2 regions of the Paenibacillus sp. J14 genome follow, and region 1 is predicted to be linked to the other one. Evidence: riboswitches for the same ligand, from Rfam matches in the RefSeq annotation. Region 1 holds a riboswitch; the other holds the start of a gene.
What was found. A riboswitch is a leader RNA that binds a small molecule or an ion and turns the genes downstream of it on or off. The one in region 1 is predicted to bind S-adenosylmethionine.
Positions count from the first base shown of each region.

Region 2: another riboswitch for S-adenosylmethionine. It lies ahead of M891_RS0118265 (methionine ABC transporter ATP-binding protein); the one in region 1 lies ahead of metA (homoserine O-acetyltransferase MetA).

Region 1 covers NZ_JADQ01000012.1:20,456-31,144, reverse strand. Annotated here, with positions in the region: gene M891_RS0106135 (putative sporulation protein YtxC) at 86-997, opposite strand; gene mqnC (cyclic dehypoxanthinyl futalosine synthase) at 1,116-2,252, opposite strand; gene M891_RS0106125 (trans-sulfuration enzyme family protein) at 2,450-3,613, opposite strand; gene M891_RS0106120 (aminotransferase class I/II-fold pyridoxal phosphate-dependent enzyme) at 3,610-4,800, opposite strand; gene metA (homoserine O-acetyltransferase MetA) at 4,818-5,753, opposite strand; SAM riboswitch class I at 5,874-6,003, opposite strand; gene corA (magnesium/cobalt transporter CorA) at 6,493-7,428, shown strand; gene M891_RS0106105 (HRDC domain-containing protein) at 8,294-9,304, opposite strand; gene M891_RS0106100 (DUF3055 domain-containing protein) at 9,546-9,848, shown strand; gene M891_RS0106095 (5'-3' exonuclease) at 9,869-10,689, opposite strand, start outside.
Region 2 covers NZ_JADQ01000056.1:18,588-29,276, reverse strand. Annotated here, with positions in the region: gene M891_RS0118275 (MetQ/NlpA family ABC transporter substrate-binding protein) at 13-894, opposite strand; gene M891_RS0118270 (methionine ABC transporter permease) at 958-1,626, opposite strand; gene M891_RS0118265 (methionine ABC transporter ATP-binding protein) at 1,626-2,639, opposite strand; SAM riboswitch class I at 2,729-2,885, opposite strand; gene M891_RS0118260 (Cthe_2314 family HEPN domain-containing protein) at 3,013-3,729, opposite strand; gene M891_RS0118255 (UbiD family decarboxylase) at 3,744-5,510, opposite strand; gene M891_RS0118250 (COX15/CtaA family protein) at 5,686-6,681, opposite strand; gene M891_RS0118245 (thioredoxin family protein) at 6,834-7,202, opposite strand; gene M891_RS0118240 (DUF2515 family protein) at 7,350-8,654, shown strand; gene M891_RS0118235 (putative polysaccharide biosynthesis protein) at 9,490-10,689, opposite strand, start outside.

The sequences.
Region 1 (10,689 bases):
CTTTGTCCACGCTATTTAAGGTAGTTCACTTAATGCAAGTAATTATAATGCGAACTTCCCCGTTCGTCAAGAAACGTCTTCATCATTATCCTTGATCTAGGCGCCGCGTCTCCTGATGGAATAGCTGGCAATGCGGACATAACAAGCAGATCTCCACCCGCTCGCCAAATATCCGCGAGATCGTCGTAATCACCTGGGCATCAGGTTCCTGAGTATGAATCAAGATCCGGTCCGGGGAGAGGGAGATCAAGGTGCTGACGATCACGTCCTCCATCTGCATCTCCTGATCGGCAATCCGCGCGATAACCCCGCCGGATGCCGGCACACGAATCGGCGTAAATTGCTCGTTCAGAATCGCAAATTCAGATTCCTGCTTATGCATCAAATGGACTAAAGGGGTCAAAGGCTCCTGGAAATACACAAAATACTGCAGCAGCCCAATAAATTCCTCATATTGCTTGTCGAGCAAAAACTCGTCTACGGCATAGTCTACAATTTCACGCAGCTTGTCCTCATAAGCCTTGAGGCGAAACCAGACGAACCCTTCTAGATGGAGCTGGGAAGAAGACTGCAAATACTCACGCAGTGCTTCTTGTACCAACGTTTTGCGTTGATCACGGGCACAGCCGGTAACCGCATCTTCGGCCAGAAGCCGGTTCACCATGTCATGCACCTGCTCCGCTTCCTCGCGGGATTCGAAGCTGTAATCCCGTCGCATGACTCTGGCGGCGATCTCTGCTTCCTTCTCGCGGAGGATGTACTCTGCGATACCTTGCGACAAACAGTCAATCAGTTGTAGATCGCCAGCAGCTTGCTCCCCGCTGCTGGCTTCCGGGCATCCCATGAGCACCGCCTCCAGCATCCCGCCTGCGGCCGCTTGAAAGCGAAGCCGTACCTCACGGTTATGTAAGCTGCTGACGGCCTCCTGTAACCAAGCTTTGAACCGTTCCTCCGATTCGGCGGAACCGCAATTGACGCGTACAGTAAAAAAATCCATGAATCTGGCCCCCTTCCGCTTCCTTCTCCAAGTATATGGTGGGAAGGTAGCGGATATACGGGAACCGTTCATGGAATGAAAGGCAGTTCTGCCAGCAATATTTTAGAATCGGATCAAGTTAGTTTTGCATAATGAAATCGCGTTCGACCGTCGTTTCTTCATCAAACACGCGCAAAATCTCATATTTTGTATTCCGTTGCGCCGGAACTTTGCCTGCGGAACGAATGATCGACAGGATCGATTCGATATTTACTTTATGGGTCGCACCGGCGGACGATACAACGTTCTCCTCAATCATCGTGCTGCCGAAGTCGTTACATCCGTATTGCAGCGACAATTTGCCGACTTCCGGACCCATCGTTACCCAAGAGGACTGCAGGTTTTTGATGTTATCCAACACAATCCGGCTGATCGCGACTGTCTTCAGATAGGATTCCGGCGTTTGCCGTTCCGCTTTCAGGTTCGTGTTGTCCGGCTGGAACGTCCATGGGATAAAGGCCAGGAATCCTTCGGACGGATACCCGTTCTGGATGCACTCATCCTGTGCTTCCCGCACACGCAGCAGATGCAGCGCCCGTTCTTCCATCGACTCGCCGAACCCGATCACCATCGTGGCGGTTGTGTTCATGCCGATTTTATGGGCCGTTTGCATCACGTCCATCCAGTCTCTCCAAGAGCCTTTCAAGCGGCTGATTTTACGACGTGTGCGGTCGTCCAAAATTTCAGCTCCGCCGCCCGGCAAGGAATCCAGACCTGCTGCATGAATCTCGCGCAAAACCTCTTCCAGCGAAAGCCCGTCGGAAACTTCCTTCATCTTCATGATTTCCGCAGGAGAGAACGAGTGCATGGTGATGTTCGGGAACCGCTCCTTAATCGCCTTCAATAAGTTTGTATAATAGCTAAAAGGTAAATTCGGGTTAGTTCCGCCCTGCATCAGAATCTCAGTGCCGCCGACGTCTACCGTTTCCTGGATTTTCTGAAAAATCACTTCGTCCGGAAGCACATACCCTTCCTCAGAGCCCGGCCGACGGTAAAAAGCGCAGAACCGGCAATATACGTCACAAATGTTCGTATAGTTAATGTTCCGCCCAATCACAAACGTGGTGATCGGTTCAGGATGCTTGCGCTCCATCAAAATGTTGGCGGTATGTCCGATCTTCTCCACTTCGTCGGATTCGAACAATTGGATCGTATCCTCCAAATCCAGGCGTCCGCCCTGCAGCGCTTTGTTTAATATATCGTCGATTGCAGTCATTTCACTGCCTCCTTAGAACAAATAAATGAATCCCAGGCGATACCTGAAAATTTAAAATGTTAATTCAATCGTAACACAGTCCGCCCAGGAAAAACAGCACCCAATCACGGCACAGACGCCAAAGGAGCAAGGGCACTTCATAGAAAAAAGCGAGAAAGGCCGCATAATGCGGCCTTTTAATTCGTTCACGAGCCTATTCAGCTGTTGGCAAGCGCCTGATCCAAATCGGCGAGCAAATCGTCGATGTCCTCCAGTCCGACGGAGAAACGCAGCAGCCCGTCGGTAATGCCCCGCTCGGCGCGAACCTCCGGCGGCATCGAAGCATGCGACATCATCGCCGGGTAGGAGAGAATACTCTCGACGGCACCCAGGCTGACCGCAACGAGCGGCAGCTTCACTTGATTCAGCAGCTTCTTGGCCCGCTCGCCCGACCCAACGTCGAAGGAGACCACCGCACCATACCCGGTGGATTGCTTCTCCTGAACCTCGCGGCCGGGGTGATTCGGCAGGCCTGGATAGTACACGGCTTCGATGTCGCTCCGCCGACTCAGCCAGTCGGCCAGCTTACGCGCGCTCACTTCGCTGTGCGCCATCCGCGCTCCCAACGTCTTCATGCCACGCATCAGCAGCCAGGAATCCTGCGCGCCGAGGACGGTACCAAGCCCGTTCTGCACATATTTCAGCTGACGGGCTATTTCTTCCGTCCGAGCTACCGCCAGACCGGCCAACACGTCACTGTGTCCGCCGAGGAATTTCGTTGCGCTGTGCAGCACGATATCGGTCCCCAGCTCAATCGGACGCTGGTAGTACGGCGTCATAAACGTATTATCCACGATGCTAAGCAACCCATGTTCCCGCGCCCACGCGGAGATTTTCGCGATATCGGTGATTTTTAACGTAGGATTGGACGGCGTTTCCATATAGACAGCTTTCGTGTTAGGTTTCAGAGCCGCCTTCACCAGTTCCGGCTGGGTCATATCTACGAAGGTCGTTTCAATGTTCATCCGGGTCAAAATATTGGACAGCAGCCGATATGTCCCCCCGTACACATCTTCGGTCACGATAAGATGATCGCCAGCCGAGAGCAGCATCAGCGTGGTGGAAATCGCGGCCATCCCGCTGGCAAACGCGAAGCCCTGGACCCCGCCTTCCAATACGGCAATGTAATCCTCCAGCGCCTGCCGAGTCGGATTCCCGGAACGACTGTAGTCGTGCTGCGGCGGATTAAAAATATCGTGATGATGGAACGTGGACGCCTGATAAATCGGTACGCTGGATGCGCCGGTAGCCTCGTCCACCTCACTGCCGAAGTGAATCAGTTTCGTTTCAAATTTGTTGTCCCGTTTCTCCTGCCCGCTCATACGCCTTGTCCCCCTTCAACTTCCTGCCGTGCCGCTTCCAGTGCATGACTCAGGTCCGCAATCAAATCCTCGACATGCTCGATGCCCACGGAGAACCGCAGCAACCGATCATCCACGCCTACCGCATTGCGGATTTCCTCCGGAATGTCGGCATGGGTCTGCACCGCAGGATAGGTCATCAGCGATTCGACGCCGCCAAGGCTTTCGGCAAATGCAATCAGATTGAGATTGCGTAACACCGGTTCAACGTACCGAGCATCCGTGACTTTGAAGGAGAAGATCCCCGTGTTGCCGCTCGACTGCTTCCGTTGCGTCGCATACCCTGGGTGATCCTCCAAGCCCGGGTGGAACACCTCGGCTACTTGAGGATGGGTCTGTAGGAATTTGGCGATTGCCAGCGCGTTGCTCTCGTGCCGCTCCATCCGCAGCGCCAGCGTCTTCATGCCGCGCATCAGCTGATACGAATCGGACGGGCTGAGCACCGCGCCTATCGAGTTGTGCAGAATCGCCATCTCCTGGGACAGCTCTTCGCCTTTGGTAATGATCAGGCCGGCCAAGACATCGTTATGGCCGCCTAAATATTTGGTTGCACTGTGAACTACAATGTCAGCACCAAGCTCAATCGGCCGCTGGAAATACGGCGTCATGAGCGTATTGTCCACGATCGTGAGCAGGCCGTGGGACCGCGCCCATGTCGATACCGCTTCAAGATCAGTAATCATCATCAGCGGATTGGTTGGCGTTTCAATAATAACGGCCTTCGTGTTCTCTTGACGTACACGTTCAAGGGCATCCAAATCGTTGGTATCCACATAAGATGCGGTTACGCCAAATTTGGACATAATCCGCTCTAGCAAGCGATACGTGCCTCCGTAAAGGTCCAGCGATACGATGAGATGGTCGCCTTGCGAAAATAACGTAAATACCGTCTGCAACGCGGCCATCCCGGAGCTACAGGCAAACCCGGCATCGCCGGATTCCAGAGCCGCCGCTGCATCTTCCAGCACTTTGCGGGTAGGGCTTTTCGTACGGATATAATCGAAGCCCGTGCTTTGCCCCAGGCGCGGATGCCGAAACGCCGTGGCTTGATATATCGGATAATTCACCGCGCCTGTGACCGGCTCTTCGACCGATCCGATTTGTGCCAATCTACTCTCGATGCGCCATTCCTTGTTTCTCTCCCCCACCTGCAATCCCTCCACTTTTAGATCTCATATACAAAGTCGGCCGTTTGATCGATATCGTACGGCGTTTCTTGATACACATAGTAGTTTAACCAATTGGAAAATAATAAGTTTGCATGGGCCCGCCACGAAGAACGCGGGGCGCGTGTCGGATCGTTATTCGGGAAATAGTTCACCGGCAGATCGATGTCCATGCCTTTCGCGATATCCCGGTCATACTCCCATTTCAACGAATCCGGATCGTATTCGGAATGCCCGGTTACGAAGATCTGCTTCCCGTCACGGGTGGCGACCAAGTAAATGCCGGCTTCCTCCGATTCCGCTAGAATCTGCAGCTCCGGCACCCGCTCAATGTCCGAACGTTCCACGTCCGTATGACGGGAGTGCGGGACTTGGAATACTTCATCAAATCCGCGCAGCAGCTTCACCTTCGGATCGTTGACTGTGTGGGAGAAGACCCCAAAGCATTTTTTCGCCAGGGGAACCTTACGAACGCCATAGTGGTAATACAATCCGGCCTGAGAGGCCCAACAGATGTGCATGGTCGAAGTGACATGGGTTTTGGACCACTCGAAGATTTCCTTCAACTCTTCCCAGTAGTTCACTTCTTCAAAATCCAATTGCTCGACCGGTGCCCCTGTCACGATCATGCCGTCAAAGCGGCGATTGCGAATATCGCCAAACGTTTTGTAGAACATCTCCAGATGCTCTGCGGACGTATTTTTTGAGGTATGCGTGCTCGGATGAAGCAGAACGATCTCCACCTGAAGCGGCGTGTTCCCCAGCAAACGCAGGATTTGGGTCTCCGTCGTTTCCTTGGTAGGCATCAGGTTCAGAATCGCGATCCGCAGCGGGCGGATGTCCTGATGATAGGCACGGCTTTCATCCATGACAAAAATATTCTCGTTGGTCAACACGTCCTTGGCCGGTAAATGATCCGGGACTTTAATCGGCATGTGGTTTCACTCCTTTAATCGTAGCGTCATTCTCAACTCAACATCCGTTTCGAGGGGCCGTGTATACAAAAATGACCTCTCTCACGGGGAGAAAGGTCATTACGTATTCGGTATGCGCCTCTCTCATCTCTCAGAAGCCGCCCCGTATTCGATACGGACGGTTCTGCAAGAATTAGCACCGCTGCGATGGTTGTCATCGCCGGTTGCCGGGTATCATCGGGCTAGTCCCTCCACCTGCTCTTGATAAGATTTCGCTGTATTTAGTTAGGATCGGGGTCTGGGCCGTTGCCCGTACTCCCTGACATTCACTTTAAAGTATCGGATGGCATTCCGTCAAGAACTCTGCGAGAAAAATCACACGGTATTCATGGACCGCTTGGCTCCCGTGCACATAGTATACTTTTGGGTTGAAACATTTCATTCGCTGGCGTTATACTAGACAAGTGCCTTTGGGCCCAGACGGGCCTAGGGTTTGACGCATCAACATGTAACCTGATTATAGCGAGGTGAAACCGAGAATGGAAGGCGACCCGAGTCCGCAGAGGAATACCCAGGTCAAACAATTGCATAGGATACCGACCCGCTGGGTGCCTGCGGAACGTAGAGGGCACTTTCGTTTCCCGGTGTTTGCATAAACGCCTTTTTGATCGTTGCCGGGCGAACCCGCGGTTGGTCCCTTTCCTATGCTGCAACAAGAGCATCCCAGGCCTTCAGGCCCGGGGAAAGGGAGTGAGAGCTTATGAAAATCCGTCATGTTCTAGCCGGCGTATTTACCCCCGTTGAGGACGTGGAATTAACAACCACCCCTCCGGAAGAAGGCTTCTATTGGATCGACGCGGGGGTGGATGACCTTGCCCTGCTGCAGCCTTTATTTTCGCTGCACGATCTGGCTGTGGAGGACTGCTTAAGCGAAGAAGAGCAACGGCCAAAGATTGAAACCTACGACAACCACTATTTCATCGTTGTAAATAGCATTCGGTATGATGACGAGGAAATTTTCCTGCGTGCATTGAACATTTTCTTGGGACGGCATTATATCATTACAGTTACTAAACAGAAGATCAACGAACTTCGTGCGGTGAAGCCGATCCTGTGGGAGCAGGAGGTCAGCGAGCCCGACCGATTCCTGTACCTGCTGGTCGACCTGGTGGTTGATAACTACTTCACCGTCGGCGACCGGATCGAAGTGAAGATCGAGAAGCTGGAAGAAGACATTCTGATGCATACCAAACGTTCGCACCTGAACGAAATCATCGGGCTGCGAAGTGAAATTTTGTGGCTGAAGAAAGTGCTGGGGCCGCAGAAGGAAGTCATCAATATTTTGAACAAGAAAGACCTTCGTCTAATCGACGACCAGCTGCAAAAATACTTCAGCGACATCTACGAAAACGCCGTGAAGATCTCCGAGAACTTCGACACGTTCCGCGAGCTCGTCGGCAACTTACGCGAGGCCTACCAGGCCGCCATCGCCAACCGCGCCAACGAAATCATGCGCGTGTTCACCGCGATTACGACGATTTTCATCCCGCTGACACTGATCACCGGGATCTACGGGATGAACTTCGACAATATGCCGGAGCTGCATTCGCGATACGGCTATTTTATCGTCCTTGGCATTATGGGCGTGCTTGGTTTAGGGATGTACTTCATCTTCCGGAAGAGAGATTGGATATAAACAGTAAGGCCAACACGGGCTAGCGTCCGCGTTGGCCTTTTGGGTTGGGACGTTAGCCAGTTGATCTCGCGAAGCGGGCGAAATCATCTTCAGCCATGGAAGGGGATTAGATTCGCGGGACGAATGTTAGGAAGCCCGTCCGGCCTGGGGTGAGATGGGGGCATGACTCTCGTCTTGCGGTGCGCCTGGGTCTGTGACGGACTTGCGCCAGAGTATGCGATGGACGTGCGTACGAGTCTGCGAAGCTGATCGAATTCAGCGAGTGCTAAGTGAGTTGTGTTGTGCGCGAACTGCAAAAGTGCAGTTATTTTGCTGTAAAACGCCCAAAATTCAGCTCTTAACTGCAAAAGTGCAGTCTATTTTCGATAAATGGGCTACTTTTCCCAAAATTCCCCGAAATGAACTGCACTATTGCAGTTCACACGGCCGGTAGGGAATAGTCCTTCGACTGTCCACAATTCAAGTAACGCCAACCGCAGTTCAACTGCTGCACTTACTATAGTTAGTCTAACTTAACTCAACCATATCAGTCACCACATCAACCACCACACCTTTGGCACTTTACCATATCACCCTCACTAGATTCACTGATCTCACATACTCTACTTACTCACACTTACTCACACTTACTCACACTTACTTACTCTTACTTGCCTAACTTTACTTCCATCACATCTCACTAGCTAACCTAACTCAGTCACCGCACTTGCGACACTTTACCACACTGGCCTTAATTCACTTATCACTAACTACTGATTACACTTCCACTCGTCTAATACTCCCTAAGCCTACTTATCACTCATACTCCCCACACCACTCTATCATTCGTCATTACCACTCTAGCAGGTCAAGCAACTTTTGCGCTTCACCCCGCATGCCGGGCGCTCTCGCGCTGGCGGCGGTACCGGATGCGGATCAGGCGCAGTCGCTCGTACAGCGTATCCAGGTTGCCATTGCCGCCTTCACTGGCTTCGGGACCGTACACCTTTTGCAGCACCGGCTTCAGGAGCGTGTCCCCCAGTTCTTCGTAAGCTTGCCATACGGCCTGCTGTTCTTCTTCGGGCATGGCCTCGAGTTCAGCGCTCACCAAGTCATCGGTGTTGTAGCCCTCCTTCTCCAAGCTCTCCAGCAGCTCCACCGCATCTCGCCGCTCAATGCCCGCTCGGGTGCAAATATCTTCGACCTTCTCCCCTGCAGCCAAGGCTTCAAGCGCTGCGCGACGGACGTTAAATTTCTCCATTTCCGCCCGATATTTTACTTCCTTCTGCTTATACAACCAGGAACGGAACACCTCGTCATCGATTTCTTGGTCGACCCAATCCAGCGGGAACCCGCGCTTCCGCTCGGCCGTCCGGGTGATTTCCAACAACTCAGCGCCGTATTCGCCAGCCTTGTTCTCCCCAACACCTGGCAGTTGCAACAGTTCCTCCACCGTCTGCGGCAGGAATACGCTGATCATACGCAGCAACCGATTGCTGGCGATTAAATAAGGCGCCTTGCGCTCAGACGAAGCCTTTCTCCGACGCCAAGCCGTCAACTCGTTGTATACCGGTTCATTGCTGTTTAACTCGCTATAACAGAACAGCTTCTGCGCCGCCATCCCCCGTCCGGTTAACGTTTCCTTCTCGTCCCAGATGCCTTCCATGATGGGGCGAAACCCTTCGCCGAGCTTGGCGGCCAATCGATGGCGGTAAACATGTAGCATCTCCGACCATGAAGCCCCTTCATACCAAAGGTCCTCCTGCTCGTCATCCGCGGTCACCTCATTCCAGCCCATCCGCCAAATCCCGTCCTCTTCTCCAATCCACACCTGGGCCCCTTGAATTATGGCCCCGCCGTCCTTCTTCTCCAGACTGTTCAAAAATACAATCCGCATCAACCTGTCCCTCCTATAATTTTTAAGCTACGAAGGAGGCCATTCCTCATTTTGGACGCAAAACAAAAAAGCACCTCTTCTGCGAATATCGCAAAAGAGGTGCTTCCTCCAAACGTAACCTGTTATCCCTAATAATACCATAACAGGACAAGCTGTCAATGCATCGGATTCATTTTCCCATTGTCTTCCGTTTTCCAGTATAATAACTAGAGACAATCCGAAAAAAGGGAGGCATTACTGAATGAGCGACCCGCATCAAGAGCTTGATTTCCTGTCCGACAGCACCGAAAATACTTCGACCCGGTTCGTCACGTTCATCGGCGGATCGCTGAAGCGCTATGACCTGGCGGTCACCACAACCAATCGTTTCTATGGGAAGAAGCTGGTCACCGACCTGCATAACGGGCGCACAGCCATTCTTGGCACCGACGACCTGGAGGAGGAAGGGTACCTCGAACATATTTATAACCTGAGCGAGGAGGAGGGCATCGAACTACGCACTTTTCTCTATCAGGTATTAGGTGAACCGTACTTCACGGATTAATAGGGTTCGCTAGCGGACCGTCAAACGACACCCAACATGGCACTGATGCTGGCCATCTCCAGCTCTTCAAACTTGGAGACTACCTGCGCCGGGTTCAGCTCGAACCGACAAGTCTCCGCATCGCATTCCAGCTCAATGTCACAGCGGATCTTGGCCAGTTGCCGCGAGAGATGCAGCATGTCGAGGTCCGCTTCAATTTTGGCACGGACCGATTTGGACAACTGGTCCAGATTGGCCAGGATCCCCTCCACGGAGCCGTGTTCTCGCACGAGCTTCAGAGCCGTTTTCTCGCCAATACCGCGCACGCCCGGATAGTTATCGCTCGTATCCCCCATCAATCCCTTCAGATCAACGATCTGTTCGGGTTTTAGTTGCTTCTCTTCCATCAAGGTCTCCGGCGTATACACCATGTAGTTACCGTGCCCTTTTTTCATAATGATCACGCTCGTTCGCTCGCTAACCAGCTGCAGCATATCGTGATCCCCCGTCAGCACCAGCACATCCATCTCTTGTCCAAAACGCGCTGCCAACGTTCCGATGCAATCGTCCGCCTCATACCCTGGTGAGCTGATGTTCGGAATCCCTAAGCTGTCCATCACCTCGCGGATCATGGAGAATTGCGGGATCAGATCCTCCGGCGCGTCCGCACGATTGCCTTTGTACTCGGCAAACTGTTCCGTCCGGAACGTCTTGCTGCCTAAATCCCAACAACAGGCGATATGCGTCGGACCAAACTTCTGCACCGCGTCCCAAAAATAACGCATAAACCCGTACACCGCATTGGTCGGAACACCCGCTTTCGTCCGCCGGATATACCCGGTTGCCGCTGACGCGTAATAGG
Region 2 (10,689 bases), on a different contig from region 1:
GCTTCTTGTTCCTTAGAATACCGGTACCAAAGCACCTTCATAAGTATCGTTGATGAACGTGCGAACTTCATCGGAAGTCAGCGCCTTCGCCAGCTTCTGAATCGCTTCGGAATCTTTGTTGTCTGGGCGAGCAACCAGAAGGTTCGTGTATGGCGAATCTTTATCCTCGATGAACAAGGCGTCCTTCGTCGGGTTCAAATTCGCTTCCAGCGCGAAGTTCGTATTGATCAGCGCCAGATCTACTTCTGGCAGCAGACGAGGCAGCATAGCTGCATCCGTTTCTTTGAACTTCAGGTTTTTCGGATTTTCCACGATGTCTTTCGCAGTTGCTGTGATTCCAGCGTCATCCTTCAGTTTGATCAACCCTTGCTTTTGCAGCAACAGCAGTGCGCGGCCGCCGTTGGTTGGGTCGTTCGGGATCGCGATCGTCGCGCCGTCCGCAAGCTCGTCAGCGGATTTGATTTTGTTGGAGTATGCGCCAAACGGTTCAACGTGTACGCCTACAACCGGTACGAGGTCAAAGCCGTTTTGGCTATTTTGCTCATCCAGGTAAGGCTGATGTTGGAAGTAGTTTGCGTCCAGCTCTTTTTCATACAGTTGTACGTTAGGTTGCACATAATCGGTGAATTCTTTAACTTCCAGCTCAACGCCTTCTTCTTTCAGCTTCGGCGCGATAAATTTCAAGATATCAGCATGTGGTACGGTAGCACCTACAACCAGCTTCACTGGTTCAGCTGCAGTTTGGTTCCCCGAATCTGCGGCGTTCCCTTCAGCGGCTGACGTTTCACCTGCCGTGTTTCCTGCTGCCCCGTTATTCGCGGCATTATTGCTCCCGCAAGCAGCCAGTACCAGTACCAATACGAGCGTTAACAAAGATAAAGTCCATTTTTTCATTGCAGGTTCTCCCCCTTAAAAATGTTTTTTTGAATAAGGATGGTGTTATATATTTAAGTTTCCTTATTTCCGCGTAAAATAAATCACCAAGCGGTCACCCAGCATTTGCAGCACCTGCACCAGAATGACCATAAAAATCACCGAAACGATCATGATTCCTGTCTCGTACCGGTAATACCCGTAGCGGATCGCCAGGTCGCCGAGACCACCGCCGCCGACCATGCCTGACATGGCGGTATAGGATACCAACGTGACTACGGTAATCGTCATGCCTGCGATGAGGCCGGGCAGCGATTCTGGCAGCAGCACCTTGCGGATGATCTGGAATGAGGAAGCGCCCATGGCTTGGGATGCTTCAATCACTCCGCGATCCACCTCGCGCAGCGCCGTTTCTACCAAGCGGGCAAAGAACGGGGCCGCCCCGATCACCAGCGGCGGAATTGTCCCTTCCACACCGGTCGATACGCCCATGATCGCCCGCGTGACTGGAATCAACGCAACGATCAATATAATGAACGGAACCGAGCGAAGGATGTTAACAATGAGCGAAATGATCCGGTAAACCCAACCTAATACCAAGGATTGAGAACGTGAGAAGGTGAACAACAACACCCCGAGCGGAAGCCCGATCAAGAACGTAAACAAGGTTGCAAACCCCATCATCTTCAGCGTATCTAGTGTCGCCGTTCCCATCTCCGCCCAATCGATGGTTCCGAGATCCAATCCAGCCATTATTCGATCACCTCCACGTCAAGGTCACGTTCCCGCAGGAGCGACAGCGTGCGCTCCACCCGGTCATCTTCACCTTCAAACGATACGGTCAGTTGACCGTACGGGATATCCTTAATCGCTGAAATCGTGCCTTGCAGGATGGCGAAGTTGACGCCCGTTTCCCGAACAACTTGGGACAAGACCGATTCGTAGGTTTTCGCTCCTAAGAACGTGATTTTCACCAGCTTCGACCACTCTGGATGCGGAACCGAAGTCGCCAGCTTCAAGCCTTCATCCCCGGACTCCCGATGAATAAACTCCCGGGTTACCGGATGCTTCGGCTTCAGGAACACCTCCGTCACCGGCCCCTCCTCTACGATACCGCCTCGGTGAATAACCGCTACACGGTCGCAGATGCTTTGGATGACATGCATCTCGTGCGTAATCAGCAGAATCGTTAGCTGGAACCGCTTGTTGATGTCCAGCAGCAGCTTCAGGATGGAATCCGTCGTCTGCGGATCCAGTGCCGAGGTGGCCTCGTCGCACAGCAGCACATCCGGTTCGCTGGCCAAGGCCCGGGCGATACCAACACGTTGCTTCTGACCGCCGGACAGCTGCGCCGGATACTTGTCACGGTGCTCCTCCAAGCCGACGAGAGCCAGCAGCTCATTGACCTTCTCCGCAATGGCCGCCTTCGGCGTTCCGATCAGCGTCAGCGGAAATGCGATGTTATCATAGACGGTAGCCGAGGACAGCAGATTAAAATGTTGAAAAATCATGCCGATTTTGCGGCGCTGTTGCTGCAGCTCACGTTTGCCAAGCTTCGTCAGCTCCACCCCGCCGACCCAAACCTCGCCTTCGGTCGGGCGCTCCAGCAAATTGATGCACCGGATCAACGTACTCTTGCCAGCACCGGAATGACCGATGACACCGAAGATTTCCCCTTTGCGAACGCTCAGATTTAATCCGGACAGTGCGGGGGTTGCCGTTTTTTTGGTGCGATAGATTTTCGTAATGCCCTTCAGTTCAATCAATCGGCTAACCTCCTGTTCCTAACATGCGGAAATATAACAAAAAGAGCCCTAACAGATTCAAAGGGCTCTCTTTACGTAAAGACAATGCCTTCTCATCTGCCAAAACCGAGTAAATCACATCGGTTTTGAAGGAATTAGCACCATGACATTCGGCCGTGATGAGTGCGCTTCATTCCGCGCATCATTCACGGGCGAATCGGTTGCTGGGCTTCATCGGGCCTTTCCCTCCGCCTCTCTCGATAAGAAATAAAATATGAAATTAAAAGAGTCGTTTGTGAAATTACATCAATGTTAACCTGTCATGTAAAACTATTGATGAGTATAATGAGTTTTGTTCGTTTTGTAAAGAGGAAAAATAAGAATGGCGATCGGATTAGATCGCCGTAATTTTTTTCCATCTATGATTGATGTAGTCAAATACCGTGAAATAGGTGTCACATACCATTTGGTATCCTTGCTCCAGATCCCGGATATGCTGATCCAGGTCTTCCAGGGCGACCTTGCCAAACAACGCCTGATGCCGTTGCCACAAGTCGTCCTTCATCTCCGAGTTCATGTAGTGAATTTCCGTATTTCTCCGGCGCCGCAACACGCCTAACGCTTCCCGGTACGTCTCTTTAATCGCGTTCAACCGGCTCCCCAGTTCAGTGTGAATCTTCAGCGTCGTAAATTGGCGCAACACCGTAAAATAGGAGAATCGCGACTTCACCTTCGACGTGTTCAACTCAAACAGTTCATTAAGCACCGTCCCAAGCTTGTCCAGCGCCGAGAACACGCGAATGAACCCATCCTTGTAAAAATACACATATCTCGCATAATCCGCCCGTTCCATCGGGTCCATGTCTTCAACAAATTCGGTATGTACCTTTTGGCGAAAAAAGGTAGCGGCATATAAGCATTGTTCGAGCTCATCCAACGAAGAGATCAATCCGTGCACCCAAATCTCCAGCTTGCGGAAATCATGCGTAGGGTCTTGATGCTCCTTGATTTCCTTCTGCAGCAGCCTCACGGTCTGCGTCATCGCGCTGATCGTATCGGCCAGCCGCCCCTCATTTTGGCGAGGCGGCTCCCCAAGCAAGCTTCGCAGCATAGGCATTCCTCATTTCACAGAAAGTAGGATTTCCAACGCTGATCCACCAAGGACACGATATCCTCTTGCGGGAACAGCTCATCCGGGTACCCTGGCTTCATGCGGGCATCAATAACGAGCGGCAAACTGTAGGACAGATGATGCTGGCGCACCTCGGAAGCCGCGTAGATGTCGCTGGCCGGATTAAACCGCGTAAACACCGTCCACAGGAACGCCGTTTGATCATGAGCCGCGGCTTCGGCGTTATCCACCAGCACCACCAGCGGCCAAGCGGTCCCGCGTTCGCGAAGACGACCCAGCAGACGCTCGGCCAGTTCCGGCTCGTCCTCATAGGATGCACCAGAAACGACAAGACATCCGTCATGAAATACTTGGATCGAATCGATTTCCGCGATTTCGCCTTCCTCGTACGCCCGAGGCAGCTCGCGCATCGGCTCGCCTACGCCGATCAGAATCGCCTTACTGCCGTGATTCAGCTTATGGCCGGTGTAGTCCAGCGTATCATGCGAAGTGTTGTTTAGAATAAACAAATCCGTGCGTGGATCAAATCGTTCCAGAACCGTCTTCAGCAGCAGACGGAAATCGGCGAGATCGATCAGCTTGTCCGTCAACATCAGGAATTTGGTCAGTGAAAGTTGACCTTCCCCAAGAATCCGGAAGGCGGACACCAGCGCTTCACGGGAATAGCTCTCCCGAACAACCGCCGAGCTCAAGGCATGGAATCCGCTCTCCGCATACGTCCAAAGCGAGCGCACATTCGGCATGACGATCGGGAAGGCCGGCGACAGCAGCTTTTGCAGGAAATCGCCCAGATAATAATCCTCCTGACGCGGTTTACCAACGATGGTTGCCGGGTAGATGGCATCCTTCCGATGCCACATATGGCCAACATGCAGCACAGGGAATTCATGCTGCAAGGAATAATAGCCAAAGTGATCGCCAAAAGGCCCTTCCAGTCGACGCTCATGCGGAGGCACCAGCCCAAAGATGGCAAATTCCGATTCGGCCGGAATGCGGTGACCGCCCAGCGGGTTTTCGGCCATCGGCAGCTTCTCACCAAGAATGAAGGAAGCAACCAACAGCTCGGATAGATGCTCAGGCACCGGTGAAATCGCCGAGGCAATCATCGCTGGAGGTCCGCCCAGGAACACGGATACCGGCAACGGTTCGCCGCGTTTCTCCGCCTCATGGTAATGGAACCCGCCGCCTTTTTGGATTTGCCAGTGCACGCCGGTGGTTTGATCATCATACAATTGGATCCGGTACATTCCCAGATTGTTTTCTTTCGGTTGCAACGGATTTTCCGTATACACCAGCGGCAACGTAATAAACGGACCGCCGTCCTTCTGCCAGCTGGTCACCTTCGGCAGGTCTTTCAGCGGCGCTTCCGTTCGGCAGACGTCAAGAATCGGGGCGTCTTTTTTGGATACCGTTCTCATGCCAACCTTCAAAACGTCGCGGATCAGTCCGCGCTCATTCCAAATCGCTTTAGGTGTCGGCGGCAGCAGTTTATGTATCGCGTCAACCAATTGGTTAGCAAGCTGTTCTGGTCGCGGGCCAAAGGCCATCTCCACCCGGCGAGGGGTTCCGAACAGATTTGTTGCCACGGGAAAAGGCGTACCTTTGACATTGGTAAACAGCAGAGCCGGGCCGCCGTCATCGATGACCCGCCGGTGAATTTCGGCTAACTCCAGGTAAGGATCAACCGGCACATCGATGATTGCCAGGTCGTTTTCTTTTTGCAGTGCATCGATCCATTGACGCAGATTCTTGTAGCTCATCTCCTGATCCTCCTAAAAGACCGGGTCAGCGCCCGGTCGTTGCGTAACTTTACACTATAGACAAAAGTATACCTTACCTCATCCCCCTCGGGATGCCCAGTCATTCTACAGATTCATGACAATCCCGGCGCAATCGCGGAAGTTGTCGCCGAAACCTGACGCCATGAAGCGCAGGTTAAACGGCTTTATCAGCCGGTGCAGCCTGTACCTCCTTGGCGGTCCGGCTCAACTGCCAAGCTCGGACGCTTAAATAACATAGAACCCCAAACAAGGAGGCTAGCACGATGATATGCGCCAGCGAAGCGAAAAGATAAATCTGGTAGTTGTTGATCGTCAGCGCGATGGTTGCCCCGGTCAGCACTTGAATGATTACCAGCACCGTGGCGGCAACGCCCAGCTTACGGATGCCCGGCAGTTCGGGATGCTTGCGGTAGGCAAAATGGCCCACCGTGGCGATCACGACCAGCAACAGAGCAGCCGCAACCCGGTGAATAAAGGCGATCCCTTCCCCGCCGGATAAACCGGGAAGAAGCTGCCCGTTACATAACGGCCAACCGCTGCAGCCACCCGCCGAGTCCGTATGGCTGACATACGCACCGAGGTAAACGACAATGTATGTGTAAGCCGTCGCAAACCAAGTCAAATTGCGGAACGCTTTGGACACGCGGGCTCCCGATCCAGATGGACGCACAGGGTCTTGCGAACGACGCCCTGCGTTGCGGTCAGCTTGTCCGCGTTCTTCCTCGCGGATGCCGAGAACGAGCATGATCGAGCTGGCAAAAGCGATCAACGAGAACCCGAAGTGCAGCGCCATAACGGCGGACGACGTAGGGTATATGACTGCCATCGCCCCCATCACAGCCTGTACCATGACAAAAATTAAAGCCATCAAGGAATACAACTGGAGATCCTTCCGGTTCTTCCGGTACATCCAAAACGCAATGAACGCTGCCAAAGAAAACAAACCGGCCGCCCCGCTGACTGCCCGGTGTGAATATTCAATCATGGAAGCGAGCGTATGTGCAGGGACAAACTTCCCATGGCAAAGCGGCCAATCATTGCCGCAGCCAAGACCGGATTCCGTTTTGGTCACTACACTGCCCCCAAGAGTCGCCAGAAACATTACAAAACAAGAGGCATAACTGAGCCATTTTAAAAATTTCGTATGCAAAACGGTTCACACCTTTAAGTTAATCGCTAATCCTTTTCATTATAACCGATCAAGTAACCACTTTCATAGAAAATGTTGAAAAATAGACACCGCCGCAAGGGGAAGTCCCTGCGGCGGTGTGATGAATATAATGGCATCCGTCTGATTGTAGATTATAACGTATCCCGAGTCTCCGGCGTGTCATGGAGCGTATGATACACATCCAACGCCTTGTTCAGGAAATCCTCAATTTCCTCACGGGATTTGCGAAGCTTGTTCACGAATCGAACCAGCTCACGGCCATCGGTATAGGCGACAAAGCTGGGGATCCCAAGAATGTTTTGCTCCTGGCTGACATCGCCGACTTGGTCAACGTCGACTTCAATCAACGTCAGTCGACCTTCGTATTTCGCCTCAACTTCAGGCATAAATGGATCTATAAATTTACAATCCGAGCACCAGTCGGCTTTGAAGACCGCTACGATCAGGTTGCTGGATTGAATGCTGACTTGAAATTCCGCGGGGGATGTAATTTTTTTCATGAATGATCCTTCCTTTCATCAGGATACTTCTAGTCAACCAAAAGCGGGAGTGGAAGTCAATCTTTTTGGACATACTGGATAGTATTATGCCTAGCCGGCCGCCAAATATTCGGACGCTCGATCCAAGGTAGAAGGGAGGCGGAATCCATGGAAGACCACCGCCAAGACACCGGGAACGGGAAGGCCGTCAACCTGAAAAGATGGATGTCCAGCCTGCCCGCCGCAATCTCAACGATGTTCAAAAATAAAACCGCCGTGCTTTCCGATTCCTCTGAATTGCGGAAAGAGACGGTGGATTTGGGCTGGAACGAAGCGGCTGCCCGGACGGTCATCAGTGAAATCGAGGAGTTGCTGCGGCGTTCTGCGGCCGCTCGTTCCGCATCAGCAGGAGAAGATTACAGCGCTGAGGATTTGCAGTTGGCCGAAGCGATCGCGGAGGAAACCCGTCTGGCCGGAGCCAACAATATCAGCCGGACGGCAGCTTATCTCGCCTGCTATCAAGCATGCCCGGAGCTGCATTGGGCCTTCCTCGCGCATATGGTTTCGCGGAACGCCGGCTGGAACATGACAGACCTGCAAAGCAGCCGTATGGCCGATGCGATTGATGCGGAAGAGAAGCGGCTCACGTATCGGTTTCTGGAGCGGTGCAACGCCCTGATTTTTCAGGACGCTTATCCGCAGCTCAGACTGTATATGAAAAGCCGGGAGCTCGGGGCCAGTCGGTTCCACCTGCTCCCGTATTTTCACGTTTCGCGTTTTATGCGGCCGTTTTGGGAGCGGTTTTGGATCGACCGCGGCAGCGCTCTGCTGACCGTCGGACTCATTATCAACGAACAAAATTATATCGAAAAACGCGTGGTACGCCATCCTTACTTCCAGAAGCAGGTCACGGATAAATTGAATTTCCGCCTGTTTAGCTTGGCGGGATTAAACCAAATCGTATTCCCGCTGAGCGAAGCGGCGGAAGGGGACGGGGCTGCCGGGAGCAAAGTGCGCCGCCTCGCGGGGCGCACCGTCTCCGACTTCGGCAGCCTGCAGGCCCGCATCGCGTTAGGCAAGAGCCTGTACGCGATGCTGATGGGCTACCGCGCCGTGCGCAGCGGCGCGGAGCGCTTCGCCGCGAGCGTGCCGCACAGCGGCTCGCGGGCCGATTATTGGCCGGAACTGTTCACGGCCAATTTAGAAGAAGCTCTGACCGCCAAGGTACAGGGGTCAGAGCTTCTCGCCCAGGAGACGCTGCCGCCGGGCCAGCGTCTCTACAGCCCCAAGCTGCTCAGCGCTTGGGGCGACACCGCCTATGAGCCAATCTCTAGGGAGGATTGGCTCAAGGACACCCGCGCGCTGGACGACATCAGCGCGCCAAAGGCGCCGTTCCTGTGCGACATCAGCCGCTCGCACAGGAACGGCATCCTCACCACCGCATTTGTGCACGATGCGGTGGAGGAGCAATGACAGGAGCGGGGTTGAGCTTGTTCGTCAACCCCACTCCTGTCGCCGTCCTCCCATCTATCTGCGAGAGTACCACCCCTCGCTGCCAGCTCTTTTTCACCATTATCCCGTTAAATCAGACAGCTGAGCAATCCAAACGAAATTACACTGTACCCAAACAACATCCTAGATCCTTTTGCGAGAAATGATGATGTTAGAGGAGCGTTCACTAACCGTGTGGCTGAAGTGCTTCACCTGCTCCAGCTCCGAGCTCAATTTCCTACCGCCAAGGAACCTCCCGAGCCAGCTCTTTTTTACCATTATCCCGTTAAATCAGACAAAGCTATTTTAAACTGAAGCAATTAAACCAACACAACACAAGGACCAACACCTAACCGCCTTATATGCGCCTTATATGCGCCTGCTAATTACCTACTTATTTATACCCATCTCACACCCAACTCCCCCTGAACCAAGGGGATAACCCTCTAACGTCTCTGAACCAAAGGGATAATGGTGCAAAAGCGCCCAGCCGCACACCCTTGGAGCATCGAGCTTTCCCCAACGACTTGCCGCCCACCCACTGTCAAACCACACGATGCTTCCCCTCGCACCCTCTACCTTCTACCTTCTCTGACCGAAAGGGATAATCGTGCAATAGCTCCCAGCGGGATACAACCATACAACCACACCCCTACGTGACACGCACGACACGACCTAATCCCCTCCAGATCCACCTGATTGATGCGCCCCCGCACTTCTACTTCCCTGAACCAAGGGGATAATGGTGCAAAAAAAAGCGACCAGCAGACACATGCGCATCCACTAGTCGCTTAAATTTGCTTCATGATTTCTAATGTTAGCCCACCTGGCGGTCTCGGCCGCCGCGTTGTAAACGCATGAGCGGGGAGAGGATTTTGCGGAGGGGGGCTGGGTAGCTGGTCAGCTCGTCCTTACGGACGACGCGCAACAGGATGAGCAGCACCGGATAGAGTGCCACCACTGCCACGCCAACGATGCAGCAGGTCAGGAAGAACGCGACCCGCGCTGGCATCAGGTCCACCATTTGAATGCCGGCTTGGTTTAAGCCATAACCGACACCGGACAACACCACAACCGTGACCAGAAAACCGCCCCAACGGCTTCCCATCAAAGAGAACGGTACGATTTGCTTCATTGCTCGAACGTTCAGCAGCGTAATGGCGAAGAAACAGAGTCCAGTGGCGACAATGATACCATAAATCCCCCAAAACTGCGCAAACACATAGCTGGCTGCGAGCTTCACGAGAATCCCGATCGCCACATGCACCATCGACAAATTGGCTTTACCTACCCCAAGCAGAATCGAGTTACTGGTCATCATTGTAATTTGAAAAATCGTTGCGAACGTCAGCAACGCGACAATGCTGCTGCCATCCCGGGTACTGAACAGCAACCCGTTCACAGAGTAGGCCGCCGTGCCCAATGCAAGGATGATCGGCATCCCGCTCAGCACGGCCACCCGCATCGCCAAGGTGACCTGACGTTGCAAATGCTCCTGATCCTTCCGCGCATATGCGGCGGAAATGATCGGTACCAGCGATTGGCTGAGCGCGATCGCCAGAATCGGCGGAATCCCCGCGATCATTTGCGCCCGGTTGCCGAGAATCCCGAGAATGTAGGTAGCTTGTCCAGAGCCGATTTGTCCGGTCAGCAGCGGCTTCAGGATTGAGTTGTCGATGAAGTTAACCGCCGGTACCGCCAATGCGGTCAACACAATCGGAATCGACAGCTTAAAGATTTCCGCATAAATTCGCTTAAACGGCAGACGACCGGCAACGCTCCGCGGTTTGGCTTGTCCCTCGGTCTGGTCTTTCCGTTGCAGCTTCAAGCTGTACACCAACATCACGATCAATGCCGCAACCCCGCCGAGCACTGCGCCAAACGTTGCGCCGGCCGCGATCTTTTCGCCCGAGTAACCCCAGTGGAACAACACAAACGCCAAAATAATCCCGGTTGCCACCCGCACGATCTGCTCGATCACCTGCGAAACGCCCCCGGCGATCATAATATTCCGGCC